One region of the Microbulbifer sp. TB1203 genome, then DNA from elsewhere that is predicted to be linked to it. Evidence: predicted binding sites of a transcription regulator. Region 1 holds the regulator's gene; each other region holds the start of a gene.
What was found. Region 1 encodes sigma-54, which starts transcription at its own class of promoters, with help from an activator protein. Its sites were predicted from a motif close to TGGCACANNNNTTGCNNT; they were not measured.
Positions count from the first base shown of each region.

Region 2: a site for sigma-54 is predicted at 2,301-2,318, ahead of nirB (nitrite reductase large subunit NirB). Genes of this name have one in related genera too.
Region 3: a site for sigma-54 is predicted at 4,143-4,160, ahead of glnL (nitrogen regulation protein NR(II)). Genes of this name have one in related genera too.

Region 1 is NZ_CP116899.1:259,291-266,057, forward strand. It holds gene mgtE (magnesium transporter) at 1-205, opposite strand, end outside; gene PP263_RS01015 (HPr family phosphocarrier protein) at 384-653, opposite strand; gene rapZ (RNase adapter RapZ) at 672-1,532, opposite strand; gene ptsN (PTS IIA-like nitrogen regulatory protein PtsN) at 1,637-2,098, opposite strand; gene hpf (ribosome hibernation-promoting factor, HPF/YfiA family) at 2,102-2,392, opposite strand; gene PP263_RS01035 (RNA polymerase factor sigma-54) at 2,626-4,071, opposite strand; gene lptB (LPS export ABC transporter ATP-binding protein) at 4,240-4,965, opposite strand; gene lptA (lipopolysaccharide transport periplasmic protein LptA) at 5,014-5,556, opposite strand; gene lptC (LPS export ABC transporter periplasmic protein LptC) at 5,543-6,109, opposite strand; gene PP263_RS01055 (HAD hydrolase family protein) at 6,109-6,654, opposite strand.
Region 2 is NZ_CP116899.1:5,100,870-5,107,636, forward strand. It holds gene nirB (nitrite reductase large subunit NirB) at 1-2,166, opposite strand, end outside; gene PP263_RS21660 (protein kinase) at 2,531-4,255, opposite strand; gene PP263_RS21665 (NarK family nitrate/nitrite MFS transporter) at 4,245-5,708, opposite strand; gene PP263_RS21670 (CmpA/NrtA family ABC transporter substrate-binding protein) at 5,887-6,767, opposite strand, start outside.
Region 3 is NZ_CP116899.1:3,979,309-3,986,075, forward strand. It holds gene thiI (tRNA uracil 4-sulfurtransferase ThiI) at 1-1,423, opposite strand, end outside; gene glnA (glutamate--ammonia ligase) at 1,724-3,130, shown strand; gene PP263_RS17005 (DUF4124 domain-containing protein) at 3,251-3,901, shown strand; gene glnL (nitrogen regulation protein NR(II)) at 4,194-5,258, shown strand; gene glnG (nitrogen regulation protein NR(I)) at 5,289-6,713, shown strand.

The sequences.
Region 1 (6,767 bases):
CCTCGACCTCCTTATCGATCAGTTCCCAGATCACCTGGCGGATCCGCGGCGGTGAACTCTCCAGCAACTGGGCGATGCTCTGTGGCGTGAGAGTGCCCAGCATGCGCCGGACTTCGCGCCCGGTGCCGCTGTCGAGGGCAGCGAACAGCTCGCTCAACTGGTTCTGTGCGCGGAACTGGATCTCAGCCGGGGGAGGGTTGGGCACGGAGGCTCCTTTAATGCGGAATGCGGAATGATGAATGCGGAATGGTGGTCCGTGCCGCAACAGAGGCCGGTGGCCGTGATCGGTGGATGCTGGGCGTGTGATCGCGGCCGGCGGCCGTTCCTACAGCGGGCAGCTGGCCCCTATTCCGCATTCCGCATTCATCATTCCGCATTACCTTTCACTCCGCTTCGCCGAAACGGTCTGCCACCAGCTCGCTGATGGCGCTGAGCGCGGCCTCCTCATCGCAGCCCTCGACCTCCAGTCCCAGCTCACAGTCCTTGCCGGCGGCCAACAGCATCAGCGCCATCACGCTCTTGCCGTCCACGCACTTACCCCGACAGTGCACTTTTATGTCGGAGGAGAAGCGCGCGGCGGTCTGCGCGAACTTGCTGGCGGCGCGGGCGTGCAGGCCCAGCTTGTTGATGATGGTGATCTGGCTTTTCTGCATGGGTTGTTTCGACGTGGGTTACTGCGATTGTTCGCGGTGGCGGACCTGCACATTATCGAACTGGCTGGAGAAGGCCTTCGCCAGCTGTTCCACCATATACACGGAGCGATGGCGACCGCCGGTGCAGCCCACAGCGATACAGGTGTAGCTGCGATTGCTCTGCTGGTAGGAAGGCAGCCAGCGTTGCAGGAACTGGCCGATATCCCGCTCCATATCCCCGGTTTCCGGCTGCGCGCGCAGGAATTCGATCACTTCCGGGTCGCGGCCCGTTTTGTGGCGCAGCTCCGCGATCCAGTAGGGGTTTGGCAGGCAGCGCAGGTCGAACACCAGGTCGGCGTCCACCGGCACGCCGTGCTTGTAGCCGAAGGACTGGAACAGGATCGCCATGCCCGGCGATTCCTCGCCCACCACCCGGGTTTTTACCAGGTCGCGCAGCTGGTGCAGGCTGAGGCTGCTGGTGTCGATTACCAGGTCCGCTATGGCCGCCAGCGGGGCGAGCAATTCCTTTTCCCGGTTGAGGGCTTCCAGCAGGTGGGTGCGGTTGTCGCTGAGGGGATGTTTGCGCCGGGTTTCGCTGAAGCGTTGCACCAGCACCGGTGAGCGGGCGTCCAGGTAGATAACATCGCACTGCACGCCGCTTTCGCGTAATTCCTCGATGACCCGCGGGGCCTGCTGTACATCCTGCCACAGGTTGCGCGCATCGATGCCCAGTGCCAGCCTGGGGTTATCCACCGGGGGCTGCTCGCGCACCCGCCGCACCAGTTCTGGCAGCAGGCTGGCTGGCAGGTTGTCGATGCAGTTGAAGCCGACGTCTTCCAGCAGTTGCAGGGCGGAGCTTTTACCGGAGCCGGAACGGCCGCTGATAATCACTAAGCGCATATTCAGAGGTCAGTAGCCAGAGGAAGGAAGACAGAAAATAAATTCGAATGATCGCTGGGTAAAGTCATTTTCCTTTCTGCCCTCTGACTTCTGTTGTCTGTTTTCTAAGCTGCGGCGGCGCTGTCGATGGCCAGGGCGTAGAGCTCATCGCTGGTCTGGGCCTGGCGCAGCTTTTCCCGCACCCGGCTGTCGGAGAACAGGGCGGCGATTTCCGCCAGGGTTTCCAGGTGTTCCTGCTCGGCGTCCTCCGGTACCAGCAGCGCGAACAGCAGGTCCACCGGCTGGCGGTCGACGGCATCGAAATCAATCGCCGGCTCGGTGGTGCAGAGCACGCCGATGGGGCGCTCACAGCCGGGCAGGCGGCAGTGGGGGATGGCTACCCCCTCGCCGATGCCGGTGGAGCCGAGGCGCTCGCGGGCGAGGAGCTGGTTGAAAATAGTGTCGGCATCCAGTTGTGGATTTTCTTCGGCGATGGCCTGGGCAATATTTAGCAGCAATTTCTTTTTGCTGCTCCCCGCCAGGTGGCAAAGACTCAGGCGGGGAGAGAGTAGGGCTTCCAATGTCATAGCTTATCGGTGGTTCTGCAACTTCTCTTTGTGTTTCTTGAGCTGGCGGTCCAGCTTGTCGGAGAGGGCGTCGATGGCTGCGTACAGGTCCTCGTCTTCGGAGGTGGCACAGAGATCGTGTCCGTTCATATGCACCCTGGCCTCGGCCTTCTGGGTCAGTTTTTCAACCGATAGGATTACCTGGGCATTGGTAATGTTGTCGTAGTGCCGGGAGAGTTTTTCCAGTTTGCTATGGCAGTAGTCGCGGATGGGGTCGGTCAATTCCACGTGGTGGCCACTGATGTTGATCTGCATGGACTTCTCCTCATCGAGTGCGTCGCTTGCCGGCCGCTCCCGTCTGGGCCGCAACCCTACTAGGAAGTTAGCCAGAATGGAAGGATACACTCAAAGTTTGGGCGTTGGTTGCGGGCTGGGTGGAATTGGGTGCCTGCAAAACCTGACCGGGATATCGATATGGGTCGAAGATTTGTGACCGGAAGGGCCGCCATCGGTCTGTAAAACCTTGCCGGGAGATTGCGAGTGGTCTCTCAGACCAGTCGCTTGCGTTCGCTGGAGGAGGGGATGCCCATGGATTCCCGGTATTTGGCCACGGTGCGCCGGGCCACCTTGATACCCTGGTGGTCCAGTTCCTGGGTGATCTTGTTGTCGGATAGGGGTTTGCGGGCTTCCTCGGAGTCGATCAGCTTGCGGATCATGGCGCGGATGGCGGTGGAGGAGGCGTCTTCACCGGAGTCGGTGCTCACATGGCTGGAAAAGAAGTACTTGAGTTCGAACACGCCGCGGGGGGTGAGCATGTATTTCTGGGTGGTGACCCGGGAGATGGTGGACTCGTGCATACCGATGGTTTCGGCTATGTCCGCCAGCACCATGGGTTTCATCGCTTCCGGGCCCCGCTCGAAAAAGCCCTGCTGCTTGTCCACGATACTTGAGGCCACTTTGAGCAGTGTCTCGTTGCGGCTCTGCAGGCTCTTCAGGAACCAGCGCGCCTCCTGCAGGTGGTCGCGCAGGAAGTTGTTGTCACTGGAATTGTCGGCGCGCTTGATCAGTGCGGCGTAGTCGCCGTTGATGCGCAGTTTTGGGGTGGTCTCCGGGTTCAGTTCCACCAGCCAGCGCTGCTGTTTGCGGCTGACGATGATATCCGGCACCACATATTGGGTCTCCTCGCCGCCGAAAGCCTCCCCGGGGTGGGGGTTCAGGGTCTGGATCAGGCGCACCACCTCGCCCAGCTGTGCCTCGCTCAGGCGTGTGCGGCGACTCAACTGGCGGAAATCGCGCTTGCCCAGCAGGTCCAGGTAGCTGCCTACCACGATCTGTGCCTGCTCCAGCCAGGGGGTGTCAGCAGGCAGCTGCTGCAACTGTAACAACAGGCATTCGCGGAGGTCGCGGGCACCGCAGCCAGCGGGTTCGAACTGCTGGATGATCTTGAGTACTGCGACGACTTCGTCTTCCTCGGCGTTCAGGGCCGGGGCCAGTTCCGCCGGGAGGGACTCGAGAAAGCCGCTTGGGGCGATGGCATCGATCAGGGTCTCACCGATCAGTTTGTCCTGTTCGGACAGGGGGGTGAGGTTGAGTTGCCACAACAGGTGGCTGTGCAGGCTGTCCGGCACCGAATTGCGCTGCTCCAGGGCCAGGTCGTCACCCTCACCTCCGCTGTAGCTGCCGCCGCTGTAGATGTCGTCCCAGCGGGTGTCCACCGGCAGGTCGTCGGGGATGTCGTGGCTCCAGTCGCTGTCAGCCGCCTGTTCGGTTCCGTTGGCGGCGCCGCTGTCGGCCTGTTGCTCCTGGGTGTTCTGCTCCCTGGCTGTCTCTGCGGGCTCCTCGCCCTCGGTCTCCAGCAGCGGGTTGCTATCCAGCGCCGACTGGATTTCCTGTTGCAGGTCCAGGGTGGAGAGCTGTAGCAGGCGGATAGCCTGCTGCAGCTGGGGCGTCATGGTCAGCTGAGTGCCGAGTTTTATTTGAAGGGACTGCTTCATAGAGGAAACTGCAAGGCATCCGGCGGATGAATCATCTGAAAATTCAGGATGTTGCAGACTAACCCTCTGCGGCGCGGCTTGCAAGCAAAAACTGTGCCGGGTTTTGGGGGTAGGCGATGAATGGTAGGACTATAGGGGCGAACCTTCGTGTTCGCCCGGGCGGGCCGGCTAGATGGTGAACTCGTGCCCCAGGTAGACCTCGCGCACCTGCTGGTTGGCGAGCACTTCCGCCGGGGTGCCGGCGGCGATGATGTGTCCCTCGCTGACGATATAAGCGGTCTCGCAGATATCCAGGGTCTCGCGCACATTGTGATCGGTAATCAGTACGCCAATGTCCCTGTCCCGCAGGTGGCGGATGATCTGCTTGATATCGTTGACTGAAATCGGGTCTACGCCGGCGAAGGGCTCGTCCAGCAGCACAAAGTCCGGGTCTGTGGCCAGGGCGCGGGCTATCTCCACCCGGCGGCGCTCGCCGCCGGACAGCGCCATGCCCAGGCTGCCCTCGATGTGGGTGATGTTGAATTCCTTCAGCAGTTCCTGGGTCTGTTGCAGGCGTTCGGCACGGGACAGATCCTTGCGGGTCTCCAGAATGGCGAGGATATTGTCGCGCACTGTGAGGCGACGGAATACCGAGGCCTCCTGAGGCAGGTAACCGATACCCTTGCGCGCGCGGCCGTGCATGGACAGGCGGGTGATGTCCTCGTCGTCGATCAGTACCTGGCCGGCGTCCGCCTGCACCAGGCCGGCAATCATGTAGAAGCAGGTGGTTTTGCCGGCGCCGTTGGGGCCGAGCAGGCCGACCACCTGGCCGCTGCTGACACTGACGGAAACGTCCTGGACAACTTTGCGTTTCTTGTACTGCTTGGCGAGATGTAACGCTTTCAGCGTTGGCATATTTTAATTCCGGTTGATCCGGCAGCCCTTGATCCGGCGGGCTGCTTGCTACTGGTTTTCGTCGCCGGTTGCCGGCTGCTGTTCGGTCTTTTTCTTTTCCGGCTTCCAGATCATTTCCACCCGCCCGTCGCCGGACTGGCCCCGGGCCTGCATCTGCTCGCTGGTCAGGTCGTAGTCGATGCGCTCGGCGGTGAGGGTGTTGCCGTCGCGGTCCACGTGGGCATCGCCGGAGAGGTGCAGTTCGTCGGAGCTGACGGTGTACTCGATGCGTGCGGCGCGGGCCTTGACCGGATTCTGGCTCTGCTGGACCTGTTGCTGGAAGTGGGCCGGTTTGCCGGTGGCGATCACGCGGTTGATTTCCCCCTCGGCGTTGCCGTGGACTTCCACCCGGTCGGCGCGAATCTGCAGTGAGCCTTGGGTTATCACGACGTTGCCGCTGTATACAAACAGGTTTTTGCTGCGATCGCCTTCGAAGTGTTTTGCGTCCACTTTGATCGGCTGGTCGCGATCGCCTGGCAGGGCTATGGCCTGCGCGATCAGGATCAGTGCGGAGATGGCTGCGAGCGGCCGCAGGAACTTATTTGGTTTCATAGATGCTTTCTACCTCTGAGAGGATCTCCACCCGGTCTTCATTCAGGTAGGCGCGCAGGCCTTTGCCCTGGGTGCGGTTGGGACCGGAGGTAATGGTAACAACTTTGTCCGTTTCGGCGTATTCCTTGCGGGGCTCAATGGTGATGCTCTGGGTGCGCAATTGGACACCGCCGGGCTTCGGCAATTCATCGATTTTTACATCGCCGCGCAATACCACCCGTTGGCCGTTGTTGTGAGCCACTCCGGTTTTCGATTCGGTATGCCATGTGGGTTGTTTGTCCTGGTAGAAGAGTATACGCGGCTCGGTGAGATCGGCGCGGTCGCGGCGGGCGAACTGGAAGTAGGTGATGCGCTCGGCGTCCACTCGATAGGCGAGGGTGCCCTCCTGATTGAAGTGGCGGGTGCGCGCATCGCGAATCACCAGATCTGCGGCCTGGGTGTGCTGCTGCGGCGTGGGGCGCTTGCCGAGCAGTTCTTCTGGCGGGCTCTCGGCAAACCAGAGCCCCAGGCTGATGAGCGCGACGACGATAACCAGTGGCAGCCAGGTGCGCATCAGTTTTCTCCGTCTCCGAGGTAGGGGGCCAGCGCGGCTTCAAATGTGCCTTGTGCATGCATGATGCGGTCGCAGACTTCGCGCACGGCGCCTTCGCCGCCGCGCTTCCCGGTGATCCACAGGGCGCGCTCCCGCACCGCCGGCGCGGCGTTAGGGACCGAAATGGGACAGCCTACGCGGGTCATCACCTGCAGGTCCGGGTAGTCGTCGCCCATATAGGCCATGTCTTCCAGGCGGTAGCTCTCACCGGCAAAGAGTTCCTGCAGCGCGGTGAACTTGTCTTCGCGCCCCTGGATCAGCTTGCCCACGCCCAGTTCGTGGGCGCGGCGCTCCACCACGGCGCTGCGCCGGCCGGTGATGATGGCCACCTGCACGCCGGTTTTCTGCAGCATCTTGATACCGTGGCCGTCCAGAGTGTGGAAGCTCTTGAGTTCGTTGCCATTGTTGTCGAAGCTGAGCCTGCCGTCGGTGAGCACGCCGTCCACGTCCAATACCAGGTGGCGCACGCGCTTGAGGGCGCTATTGAGTTTTTCTTCAGAAATCACTGGTGGTCCTTAAAAGCTGTTGGATGGCGGTGGCTTTTTTTGCCGTAGGCCGGTTTTCGGGGCTCTTAGCCGGGGACTGTGGCGGTCCTGCTGCCGGTGGCCGTTCGCTCTAC
Region 2 (6,767 bases), 540 kb from region 1:
CAGGTCGGTGGCGAAGAGATCCGCGTGGCGCGGGCGCATGCCGCCGTTGCCGCACACGAACAGGTTCCAGCCGTTCTCGGTGGCGATAACCCCCACGTCCTTGCTCTGCGCTTCGGCGCACTCGCGGGTGCAGCCGGACACCGCCATCTTGATCTTGTGCGGCGAGCGCAGGCCCTTGTAGCGGTTCTCCACTTCCAGTGCCATGCCCACACTGTCCTGCACGCCGAAGCGGCACCAGGTGCTGCCCACGCAGGATTTCACCGTGCGCAGGGATTTGCCGTAGGCGTGACCGGTCTCGAAGCCGGCGTCGATCAGTTCGCGCCAGATTTCCGGAAGCTGCTCCAGCCGCGCGCCGAACAGGTCGATGCGCTGGCCGCCGGTGATCTTGGTGTAGAGGTTGTATTTCTTCGCCACCTGGCCCAGCACGATCAGCTTGTCCGGGGTGATCTCGCCGCCGGCCACCCGCGGCACCACGGAGTAGGTGCCGTTTTTCTGCATGTTGGCCATAAAGGTGTCGTTGGTGTCCTGCAGGCCCACGTGCGGTTTTTTGTGGATATGCTCGTTCCACAGGGAGGCGAAGATCGATGCCGCCGCCGGCTTGCAGAGTTCACAACCGCGGCCGCTGCCGTGCTTTTCCAGCAATTCGGGGAAGGTTTTGATTTGCTCCACCTGGACTATGTGGAACAGCTCCTGCCGGGTAAAGGCGAAGTGGGGGCAGATATTGTTGTTCACTTCCACGCCCAGGGCCGCCAACTCCTCGTCCACCACGTTTTTCAGCAGCGCGGCGCAGCCGCCACAGCCGGTGGAGGCTTTGGTGGAATCCTTGACCTCGGCCAGGGAGCAGCAGCCTCCCTGTACCGCGTCGACGATCTGGCCCTTGCTCACATTGTGACAGGAGCAGATGGTGGCAGTGGCGGGGAGGGCGCCGGCACCGAGAGCGGGGGCGGCGCCGTCGGCGGCCGGGAGTATCAGCTGTTCCGGGTGCTCTGGCAGCTCTATATCGTTGAGGTGGTACTGGAGCAGCTGGTCGTAGTCGCCGGTGTCGCCCACCAGTACCGCGCCGAGCAGCTTTTTGCCCTCACCGTCGGTGATCATGCGCTTGTAGATGCCGCTTTGCTCGTCCACGAAAGTGATTGCCGCGGCGCCCTCGGCGCGGCCGTGGGCGTCGCCGATGGAGCCCACCTGTACGCCGAGCAGTTTCAGTTTGGTGCTCATGTCGGCGCCGGTGAAGACTTCGCTGGTCTCGCCGCACAGTTGCGCCAGCGCGCTGCGCGCCATGGTGTAGCCGGGGGCCACCAGGCCGTAGATGAAATTGTTGTACAGGGCGCACTCGCCGATGGCGAAGATATTTTCGTCGGAAGTGCGGCAGGACTCGTCGATAGAGATACCGCCGCGCTCGCCCAGTTGCAGACCGGCGGACTTGGCCAGCTTGTCCTCGGGGCGAATACCGGCGGAGAAGACGATCAGATCGGTAAACAGTTCGCGCTCTCCCTTGAACTGCATGCGCAGGCGGCCGTCCACCTCCTCGATCAGTTCGGTGGCGGTGCTGGTGTGTACGGTTACGCCCAGGTCCTCGATCTTGTTTTTCAGCAGTTCCGAACCGCCCTCGTCCAGCTGTACCGACATGAGCCCCGGGGCGAATTCCACCACGTGAGCTTCCAGCCCCAGTTCCTTCAGTGCGTTGGCCGCCTCCAGGCCGAGCAGGCCGCCGCCGACCACCACGCCGATGCTGGCGCCCTGGGAGGCATTGCGGATTGCGTCCAGGTCTTCCAGGGTGCGGTAGACGAAGCATTTCTCGTGTTCGTGTCCGGGAATCGGCGGCACGAAGGGGTAGGAGCCGGTGGCGAGCACCAGGCGGTCGTAGGGCTTAGTGACCCCGCTGGTGGAAGTGACGGTCTGGTTCTTCCGGTCGATGGACACGGCGGTGTCATTCAGCAGCAGCTCGAAGCCCCACTCCCGGTACTGTTCAACCTTGCCCAGCGCCAGGTCGTCGGCGGAGCGGCCGGCGAAATACTCCGACAGGTGCACCCGATCGTAGGCGGGCCTGGGTTCGGCGCAGAAGACGGTGACGTCGAAGAGAGCCTTTTCCGGCCGCTCGGCCAGTTGCTCGAGGAAGTGGTGGCCCACCATGCCGTTGCCGATCACGATCAGTTTTTGCTTAACCATAAGTCCTGCCATCTTGTTCTGAATTTTCGGCAGGGAAGGCGCGGTGGCGTGGCACAGGCGCTTCCTCTTCTGCCGAAGAGTCCAGGCGCCGTTGCCTCGTTAGGGGGATAAATTTTTGTGTTGGTATCGGTAGATATTCAAGGTTTGTGCCAACCGGGGTTTTATGAGGTTTTGCGGGACGCCGGGGCGATATGTCGGGCCGTTTTGCAATAAATTGGTGCGCATTAAAGTTATTTGCCCCCGAATGGTGCCCGCCACCTCCATCTGTAGGAGCGGCGGGGCGGCCATCCGCCGTTGGCCGCGATGGGACTTGCAGGCGGGCCTGCGGCCCGCAAGCCGAGCTGGGGCTCGGCGCTCCCGGCATTCAAAGCAAGTGCAGCAGGTGCGAGAGCAGCAGCAACAGCGCGACAAGCTGCCAGAACAGCAGCGGATTGCGCTCCATCAGAGGGCGGTCCTCTCCCGCGGTGAACTCCGCATTGGGGGTGTGCAGGTCGTGCACGAATTCCGACAGCGCCGGATAGCGATGGCGCGGGTCTGGAGCGCAGGCCTTTTGCAGGGCGCCGTCTATCCACTCGGGGATATCGGCGCGGTGCTGCCGGGCGCTGGTGTACTGCAGGCCGGCGTAGCTTTTCAACTGGTAGTGGCGGCTGCCGAAACGCTCCCGGTAGGGATAGTGACCGGTGAGCAATTCGTAGGTGATCACGCCCAGGGAAAAGATGTCCGAGCGGTGGCTGGGACTGTCGCCGAAGAAGTACTCCGGGGCGGCGTAGTTCTTGCTGCCCGGTGGCGTGCCGTCGCGAAAGCGCAGGTGTTCCGCCAGGCCCGCGGCGCTGGCGCCGCCCAGATCGATCAGTTTCAGGCGACCGTCCCTGGTCAGCATGATGTTTTCCGGCTTCAGATCTCCGTGAATAATCTCCATCCGCTGCAGCCGGCGCAGGGCGCTGACCAATTGGCCGATAAAGTCGCGCACCTGCTCCAACTCCGGCCGGGGGTTCAGCTGCATCCACTGGCGCAGGTTCTGGCCGTCGATCGCCTCCATTACATGGTAGAGAAACTGCCGCTCGGGTTTGGGTGGATGAATCCTGATGATGCCGGGGTGGTCCAGGCGGCGGCCGGTCCACTCCTCGGCGATAAAACTCTCGATATAGGCCGGGTCGTCGGCGAAGTTCACCGACGGGGTTTTTATCGCGCAGAGAGTGCCGGTTTCCGTGTCCCGCGCCAGGTACAGCTGGCTCCGGGGACTCGCCTGCAGCTCCTGCAGGATCAGGTAACCGTCCAGTTTGTTGCCCGGGCGCAGGTCCGGGGGAAAGGGAAGCTGGCGGTTGTGGGCCAGCAGGTCGTCTCCCTCCGGCTGGGCCACCCGCTCAACCCGGCACACGGCCGCGCTCAGGTTGTCGCCGGAACCCGCGGCCAGAGCGGCGTCCACCAGTGCCCGGGCCGGATCGTCATCCCCGCGCTGCAGGATTTCCGCCATCGCCGCCGGGGGCAGGTGTTCGTGCACGCCGTCGCTGGTCAGCAGGTAGATATCCCCGGGGTGCAGGGGTTCGCGGCGGTAGTCCACTTCCACATGGGCGTCCATTCCCAGGGCGCGGCTCAAAAAGGTCCGGCCGGGGCCAAGGGCGCGGCTGTGGTCGCGGGTGAGGCATTCCAGCCTGCCGTCGCGCAGCCGGTGGATGCGGGAATCGCCGATATGGATCAGGTGGGCACTGGCGCCCTTGAAGATGACCGCGGAGAAAGTGGTGAGCCAGCCCTGGGCTATCTCCCCGCCGCCTCCCTGGCGATGGAGCCAGCCGTTCAGGGATTGCAGCACCCGCGCCGCGGCCTGTTTTATGGTCCAGGTTTCCGGGGTGCTGTAGTAGTCAGACAGGAAGCCGCTGACCGCCGCGCGCGCTGCCGCGCCACCGGCTTCCGCGGAGGCGACGCCGTCGGCCACCGCGGCCAGGGCGCCGCGGTAGCGCAGTTCGACACCGCCGGGCACGCAGGTCGCGCAGGCATCGTCGTTGTGCTCGCGGCGGCCGGCGAGAGAGGCGCTGGAGAATTCCAGGGCCTCGACGGTGGTACGGCTCGGTGCGTCCAGCTTAAGCGACATCGATCAGCGACACGCTGCCGTCCGGCAGTACTTCGGCCATATGCCCCTCGGGTTCTTCCATCAGAAGAGTGGCGGCGAAGCCCAGAACCGCGGTGGCGGCGATCACCAGGAAGAAGGCCTGGTAGGAAACCAGGCTCAGCACGGTGAGGTAGAAGACCGCACCGACATTGCCGTAGGCGCCGGTCATACCGGCGATCTGGCCGGTGAGGCGGCGCTTGATCAGCGGCACCACCGCAAACACCGCGCCTTCGCCCGCCTGCACAAAGAAGGAGCAGGCCATCGCCGCGCATACCGCCAGGTACAGGGGCCACTGTGCGTTGATCTGGCTCATAGTGAAGTAGCCCAGCGCCAGGCCGACAACCAGGATCAGCAGGGTGGACTTGCGTCCATAGCGGTCGCTGAACAGCCCCCCGGCGGGGCGCGACACCAGGTTCATGAAGGCGTAACCGGAGGCCAGCAGGCCGGCCTTGACCGGGTCCAGCTCGAAGGTTTCGGAAAAGAACAGGGGCAGCATGGAGACCACCGCCAGCTCGGAGCCAAAAGTGGCGAAATAGAGCAGGTTGAGCACCGCCACCTGTTTGAATTTGTAGCGGTGGATGGGTGCCGGCGGATTGGTGAATACCTCGCGGTTGATGCTCCAGGTTTTTCTGGCGTCGAGCAGATAGAGAAGTCCCAGGCCACAGTAAATCACAGTGGCCCAGAAGCTGGAGATCATGTTGACGCCCGTGGAGAGCTTCCAGGTGAGCAGCGCCAGCGCCGCGTACATGGGCACTTTCATTACCAGCAGCAGTACGAAATCCCCCGTGCTGGTCACTTCCATGGCACCGATTTTCTTCGGCTTGAAATAAGTGGAGCCCTTGGGGGTGTCTGTGACCGTGGCGTAGTAGATAAAACTGTACACCAGCGCCATCAAACCGGTGAGGCCGATGGCGTAGCGCCAGCCGTCGTCCCCGCCGAAAATCAGCGCGACGGTGGGCAGGGTCATGGCTGCGGCGGCGGAGCCGAAATTGCCCCAGCCGCCATAGATGCCCTCGGCGGTGCCCAGCTGGCGCGCCGGGAACCACTCGGACACCATGCGGATACCCACCACAAAGCCCGCGCCGATAAAGCCGAGCAGGAAGCGGCCCACGGCGGCCTGCACGAAGCTGTCCGCCAGCGCGAAGATAAAACAGGGCACGCTGCCCACCGCCAGCAGCAGCGAATAGGTGAGGCGCGGGCCGTATTTGTCGGTGAGCATGCCGATCACGATGCGCGCAGGGATGGTCAGCGCCACATTGAGGATCAGCAGGGTTTTCACCTGGTCCGGGGTGAGCGACAGGCTGTCGGCAATGGCCATCAGCAGTGGCGCGTGGCTGAACCAGGCGAAGAATGAGATAAAGAAGGCCACCCACGTGAGGTGGAGGATTTTGGTTTTCCCGCGGAAGGAAAACAGGTTCAGGGTATCGCTGGACATGGTGGTTTCCTTTTATTCGATTTTGCCGCGGGCATAAAAAAAGCCCACGGGGTTCGGCCTGGGGCCGCTGCCGGTGGACTTCGTTGTCCGTTCATTGATTTTTTGCCACAGGGGCGAACACAAGGTCCGCCCCTACACGCAAATCGTCATGTGGGTTTGGTATTCAAATTACGTGCCATCACTTTTGGCGCTGCAGGAACTCCTCAGTCTGCCGGTACAGCTCCGGGCGGAATGCCCCCGCGGCCTGCGCATTTACCTGGGAGAATTCCCGGCAGAGTTCCAGCAGCTGTGCTGCTTTCTCCTCCGTGGGGCTGCCGTAGTCTCCATCGGCGAACAGGTGCCAGCCGGTATTGGCCGCGGCATCGGAATCGCTGCGGCGATACAGCTGATCCGCCAGTGACGGTGCCACCACCTCTTCCGGCAGCCCCAGGTATTCCTCCCGCGCCAGCAGCGCGGTGGCGTCCCGGCGTTGGGCGGGCTCTGCCAGCCAGCGGCAGGCCTGCAGCAGTGCGGCGCGCAGGGCCATGTGGGCAACCGGGTGGGCGTTGTGCCAGCTTTCGGTGACCGCCAGTACCTTCTCCGGCATGGCGGGCAGCAGTGTATTGCAGGGGGTGGCGATTGCGCCGATGCCCCTGCGCGCGGCCATGGTGTTCCAGGGTTCACCCACGCAATAGCCGTCGATTTCCCCCCGCTCCAGGTTGTCCACCATCTGTTCCGGCGGCAGCACCAGCAGCTGCAGATCCCGGTCCGGATCGATCTCCGCGGTGCGCAGCCAGTGGCGCAGCTGCAGTGCGTGACTGGAAAATGGGTATACGGTGGCGAAACGCAGCGGCGCTTCGCCACTTGGGCGCGCGCGCAGGTATTCCTTCAGCGCCTGGCCGACCCGCCCGCCGTCGCAATCACCCGCCGGCAGTGGCAGCTTGCGATAGAGGGATTCCGCAAGGGTGATGGCGTTGCCGTTGCAGCTCAGGATCAGGCCGCTCAGCAGCCGTTCTCCGCACTGTGGGAGGGTCTGTGTCAGGGTCAGCGGCATGGGGGCGAGCATAGCGGCGGCGTCGG
Region 3 (6,767 bases), 1.7 Mb from region 1:
AGCCCTCGTCCATCAGGTGCGCGGCGTGCAGCTGGCTCATTACCCCGCGGGCGCAGTAGAGGAGGTAGTGGCGGTCCCGGTCCAGGTTCCCGAAGGCGCTGCTCAGGCGGTAGAAGGGAATGGTGTCCACCTGGGTGCCGGGCACTTCCAGCGGGTCCATCTCCTCCTCGGTGGGGTGGCGGATATCGATCACCACCGCGTCGCCGGGCTCAGTGGCAATCTCCACCGGCGGGGTTTCACCCTGCAGGTCCTCCATCACCCGGTCGATGTTCTGTATCGTGCGGCTGGCGACGGCGCGGTCGAGGATGGAGAAGTCGAATCGGGCCTCTTCTTTTTCCACCTTGTCCCTTTTTGCACGGGTGGTGGGTTTTACCGAGATGACCCCGCAGTACTCGGGCATATTCGCCGCGAATTCCTCGGTGCCGATCTCCCGCGCGGTGCGGATGATGTCGTTCTTGTCGCTGGCGATCAGCGGGCGCAGCACCAGGGTGTCGGTGACGCTGTCGATCACCGAGAGGTTCCTCAGGGTTTGGCTGGAGACCTGGGCGATGGCCTCGCCGGTAACCAGCGCGTCCACTTCCAGTTCTTCGGCGACGGTGCTGGCGGCGCGCAGCATCATGCGCTTGAGGATCACCCCCATATAGGAGTCGTCCACCCTCTCCAGGATCTCCGCCACCACCTCGTCGAAGGGCACGGTGATAAAGCGCACCCGGTGGGAGGAGCCGTACTTGTTCCATAGATAGAAGGCCACCTCCTTCACGCCCAGCTCGTGCTGGCGCCCGCCCAGGTTGAAGAACAGAAAGTGGGTGCGGATACCGCGCTTGATGGTCAGGTAGCTGGCCACGGTGGAGTCGAAGCCGCCGGACACCAGGGACAGCACCGGGTCCTGGGTCCCCAGGGGAAAGCCGCCGAGCCCCGGGGTCTGCGCTTCCACCACATTGAGTTTGTCGTGGCGGATCTCCAGCTTCACGGTGATATCCGGGTCCTTCAGCTTTACCCCGGCGGCGCCGGTGTGCTGGTTCAGGCCGCCGCCCACATACTGCTCCACGTCCAGGGACTTGAAGTCGTGGTTGCCGGTGCGCTTGGCGCGCACGCAGAAGGTCTTGCCGGACAGCTTGTTGCCCCACACCGACAGGGTCTTTTCATAGATGTCGTGCAGGTCGCCCAGGGGGAACTGGCGCACGCTGGAGAAGTTGGCGATCCCGGGGGTATGGGCCAGCACTTCATGGATGCGGCCGGCCAGGTGGGCCACCGCGTCCGGGGCGATCACATCGATCTTCTCCCAGTCCTGGCGCACGCGGATGCGGTCGTCCAGCGGTTTCAGCTGGCGCTGCAGGTTGTCCCTGAGCTGGCGCGACATGCGCTTGCGCACCGGGTTGCTCTTGATGGTGATTTCGGGAAAGAACTTGACGACGAAGTGCATGGAGATCCGGCCGGGTACCGCAGTTGGATGAAAGCCGGGCATTATAGACCAGGTGGGCTCCTGATGGTGCGCACCATAAATGTGCAGAATGCGGCAGTTATGCGCCAGTTTGGTGCGTCGCTCGGTGGCCGCCCGAACGCTTTGCATCTATTCTGCTCAGGTTGGTCCCGCGCGCACGGCCGCGGCCGTGGCGGCGTCAGCTGCGACGCCATTGCCCCAATTTGGCACACTCCTTGCTTCCCTTGATGCCACAAGAAGGGCTATAGCGACAAATAACTTTTCAAGACCTGGAGGACTGTAATGTCAGCGAAAACGCTCGGTTTGATTCAAGAGAGTGAGGCCAAATGGGTAGACCTGCGCTTCACCGATTCCAAGGGGAAAGAACAACACGTATCCATTCCGACGTCGGAAATTGACGGCGAGTTCTTCGAAGAAGGCAAGATGTTCGATGGTTCCTCCATCGCCGGCTGGAAGGGCATCAACGAATCCGACATGATCCTGATGCCGGACGACGAGACCGCTTTCCTCGACCCCTTCACCGACGAGAGCACCGTAATCATCCGTTGCAACATCGTCGAGCCGTCCACCGGCCAGGGCTACGAGCGCGATCCGCGCTCCATCGCGCTGCGCGCCGAGGAATACCTCAAGTCCACCGGCCTGGGCGACACCGTGCTGTTCGGACCGGAGCCCGAGTTCTTCGTGTTCGACGACATCACCTGGGGCGCGGAAATGGGCGGCGCCTTCTACAAGATCAACTCCGAGGAGGCCGCCTGGTCTTCCGGCCAGTCCTACCCGGAAGGCAACATCGGCCACCGCCCGGGCGTGAAGGGCGGTTACTTCCCGGTTCCGCCGGTGGACTCCCTGCACGACGTGCGCGCCGCCATGTGCTCCGCCATGGAGCAGATGGGCCTGAGAGTGGAAGTGCACCACCACGAAGTGGGCACCGCCGGCCAGTGTGAGATCGGCGTGGCCGCCAACACCCTGACCAAGAAAGCGGACGAGGTGCAGATCCTCAAGTACGCGGTGCACAACGTGGCCCACGCCTACGGCAAGACCGCCACTTTCATGCCCAAGCCGCTGGTGGGCGACAACGGTTCCGGCATGCACGTACACCAGTCCTTCAGCAAGGACGGCGTCAACCAGTTCGCCGGCGACGCCTACGCGGGCCTGTCCGAGACTGCCCTGTACTACATCGGCGGTATCATCAAGCACGCCCGTTCGCTGAACGCCTTCACCAACGCTTCCACCAACTCCTACAAGCGTCTGGTACCGGGCTTCGAGGCGCCGGTAATCCTGGCTTACTCCGCGCGCAACCGCTCCGCGTCCATCCGCATTCCGTATGTGCCCAGCCCGAAAGGCAAGCGCATCGAAGCGCGCTTCCCTGACCCGACCGCCAACCCCTACCTGGCCTTCGCGGCCATGCTGATGGCGGGTCTCGACGGCATCAAGAACAAGATCCACCCCGGCGACCCGGCGGACAAGGATCTGTACGACCTGCCGCCGCACGAAGTGGCCGAGTTCCCCACCGTGGCCTCCAGCCTGGAAATGGCCCTGGATGCCCTGGACCAGGACCGCGCCTACCTCACCGAGGGTGGAGTCTTCTCCGACGACGCCATCGACGCCTACATCGCGTTGAAGCGTGAAGAGGTGGAGCGCCTGCAGATGACCACTCACCCGGTCGAGTTCGAGCTGTACTACTCCGTATAAGCTCGAAGGCATCACACTGCCGAAAAAAGCCCGCGCCGTTCCGGCGCGGGCTTTTTTTTATGGGGTAAACTAGCCTTCTTTATATCGGGACTCCCGGGGCAACCCTTGTAGGAGCGGCCCATGGCCGCGATCGATATCGCTATGAAAAAATTTTCCCTGTTCCTGGCACTACTTCTGGTCACCCCGCTACTGGCGCTCGCCGGCGACGACGGCACCGACGACCCCACCCCCGGCAACACCATCTACAAAACTGTCGGCCCCGACGGCCAGGTAATCTTCAGCGACACCCCGCCGGCGGGCAGCAAGGCGGAAAGGGTGGAGGTGGGCCCCACCAACGTGCAGCCCATCGTCGCGCCCCGCCCGCTGCCGACCCGCAAACTGTCGCCCAGGGACCGCGACCGGCAGGACGACCAGGGGCCGATCAATTTCGCCATCGTCAGCCCACAGAACGGCACCACCATCACCCCCGGGCAGCGCTTTATCGTGCTGGAAGTGGCGGTGAACCCGGTGCCACGGGACGGCTACCGGTTCTTCGCGGTGGTGGACGGCCAGCCCTGGGTGGGCAGCTCCTCCGGCACCAGTCTGGACCTTTCCGCCCTGGAGCGGGGTACCCACCATATCCAGGCGGTGCTCACCGACCTCAGCGGCAATCCCCTGGCCCAGTCGCAGACCATAACCCTCTACGTCAAACGCGCCAGCCTGGACGTGCCCGACAACCCCGCGCCCCAGGCACCCCGGGCCCCCAGGGCCCAGCCCGCCCCCACCCCCTGACCTCTGCCTGTAGGAGCGGCGGGGCGGCCATCCGCCCATGGCCGCGATCGATCTTGCTTTGTAGCTGTATCGATCGCGGCCATGGGCCGCTCCTACAGGGACGCAAAAGGACTCCGCCTCTTCCCCTCCGCCCTCTTCTGTAGCACCAGTTCTGGCTATTTTTTAATCAATGCACAATAATGGTGCATTCGCCTGCGTGCAGATTCGCTCTGGCCCCAGCCTTTGCCCCCCTGCGCCATTTTGGTTTGCTTTTTGCACTGTCGTAGACAGTGGAGACGGGAAAGTTTTTTACATGCTCAACGATCGCCAGTTGCGCCAGCTGTTGGACAACCTGACTTCCGCGGTGGTGGTGCTGGATGGCAGCCTGTTGCTCTGCTATCTCAACTCCGCCGCCGAGGACCTGCTCGCCGCTTCCAGCGCGCGGGTCAGCGGGCTGCCGCTGGAAGAAATAGTGCGCGAATCCGCCGCCTCCCAGCGGGCCATGCGCGAGGCCCTGGCCAGCGGCCAGAAATACACGGTGCGCCGCGCCAACTGGCGGCTGCACAACCTGGAACAGCGCACGGTGGACTATTCGGTGAGCCCGGTGCCCGAGTTGGGCCTGCTGCTGATGGAAGTGCAGTCCATGGACCGCCTGTTGCGCATCGCCCGGGAGGACGCGCTGATCTCGGCCCAGGAGACCACCCGCAACCTGGTGCGCGGCCTGGCCCACGAGGTGAAAAATCCCCTCGGGGGTATCCGCGGCGCCGCGCAGTTGTTGCAGCGCGAACTGCCGGACCGGGACCTGGCCGAGTACACGCAGATCATCATCGACGAGGCGGATCGTCTGCGGGATCTGGTCGACCGGCTGCTGGGCCCGCGCAGGCCGGCGCAGCTGAAGCCGGTCAACGTGCACGAAATTCTCGAGCGGGTGGCCCAACTGATCGACGCCGAGTGCGACGGCACACTGGACATCCGCCGCGACTACGACCCCTCGATCCCGGACATTCCCGCGGACAGTGGACAGCTGATCCAGGCACTGCTGAATATCGCCCGCAACGCCATGCAGGCCATCGACGAGAGCATCGGCCTCGCGGCCGGGGAAATCGTGCTGCGCACCCGCATCCAGCGCCAGTTCACCATCGGCCGGCGCCACTGCCCGCTGGTGTGCCGCATCGAGATCGAGGACAACGGCCCGGGCATCGCCGAGGAAATCCGCGAGCGGATTTTCTACCCGATGATTTCCGGGCGCGCCGAGGGCTCCGGGCTGGGGCTGTCCATCTCGCAGAACATCATCAACCAGCATCGGGGGCTGATCAAATGCGACAGCCGCCCCGGGCAGAGCGTCTTCCAGATCTACCTGCCCTTAGCTGGCGAATAGAGAGCCAACGAATAATCGATTACCGGAAATGTGAGTATGAGCAATCGCGTTTGGATTATTGATGACGACCGATCGATCCGCTGGGTACTGGAGCGCGCCCTGACCCGGGCCGGTATCGAGACCAAGTGCTTTGAGAACGGCGACCGCGCCCTGGACGATTTCTACAGCGACTCGCCGGATGTGGTGATCAGCGATATCCGCATGCCCGGCGCCGATGGTTTCAAACTATTGCAGCGCTTCCAGGCGGAGCGGCCCGCGCTGCCGATTATCATCATGACCGCCCACTCGGACCTGGACAGCGCCGTGGCCGCCTACCAGGGCGGCGCCTTCGAGTATCTGCCCAAACCCTTCGACGTGGACGAAGCGGTGGCTGTCACCCGCCGCGCCCTGGCCCACGCCAGCGAGCAACAGAGTGCCGGACAGGTTGCCCTGGAGAGCGGCAACGGCAGCAAGGAAATTATCGGCGAGGCGCCGGCCATGCAGGAGGTGTTCCGCGCGATCGGCCGCCTGTCCCACTCCAATATCACCGTGCTGATCAACGGCGAATCCGGCACCGGCAAGGAACTGGTGGCCCAGGCGCTGCACAACCACAGCCCGCGCAAAAGCCGCCCGTTTATCGCCCTGAATATGGCCGCGATTCCCCGGGACCTGATGGAATCCGAATTGTTCGGCCACGAAAAGGGTGCTTTCACCGGCGCCAGCGCCCAGCGCACCGGGCGCTTCGAACAGGCGGACGGCGGCACCCTGTTCCTGGACGAGATCGGCGATATGCCCGCGGAGACCCAGACCCGCCTGCTGCGGGTACTGGCGGACGGCGAATTCTATCGCGTCGGCGGCCACACCCCGGTGAAAGTGGACGTGCGCATTATCGCCGCGACGCACCAGGACCTGGAAAGACTGGTGGAAGAGCACAAATTCCGCGAGGACCTGTTCCACCGCCTCAACGTCATCCGCATCCATATCCCGCGCCTGGCCGACCGCCGCGAGGATATCCCGCGCCTGGTCCGCTTCTTCTTCAACAGCGCCGCCAAGGACTTGGGGGTGGAGCCGAAAATTCTCACCCGCGAGACCGAGGAATACCTCGCCGGCCTGGACTGGCCCGGCAACGTGCGCCAGCTGGAAAACACCTGCCGCTGGATCACCGTGATGGCCTCCGGCCGCGAAGTGCACGTGGAGGACCTGCCCCAGGAACTGCACCAGCAGACAGCCGCCGGCGAGACATCGCAGGACTGGCAAAAAGCGCTGCGCCTCTGGGCCGACCGCGCCCTGGCCACCGGCCGCCGGGAAATTCTCAGCGAGGCGGTGCCGGCATTCGAAAAGGCGCTGATCGAAATTGCCCTCAAGCACACCGCGGGGCGGAAAAGGGATGCGGCGGAACTGTTGGGCTGGGGCCGAAACACCCTGACGCGGAAGCTGAAGGAGTTGGGGATGAACGGGGAGGAGGAGAGTGGTTAATCATTACGCAGTCTCGCGTCCGATATTGACAGTGCTGGCAAAGGGGAGTGATTT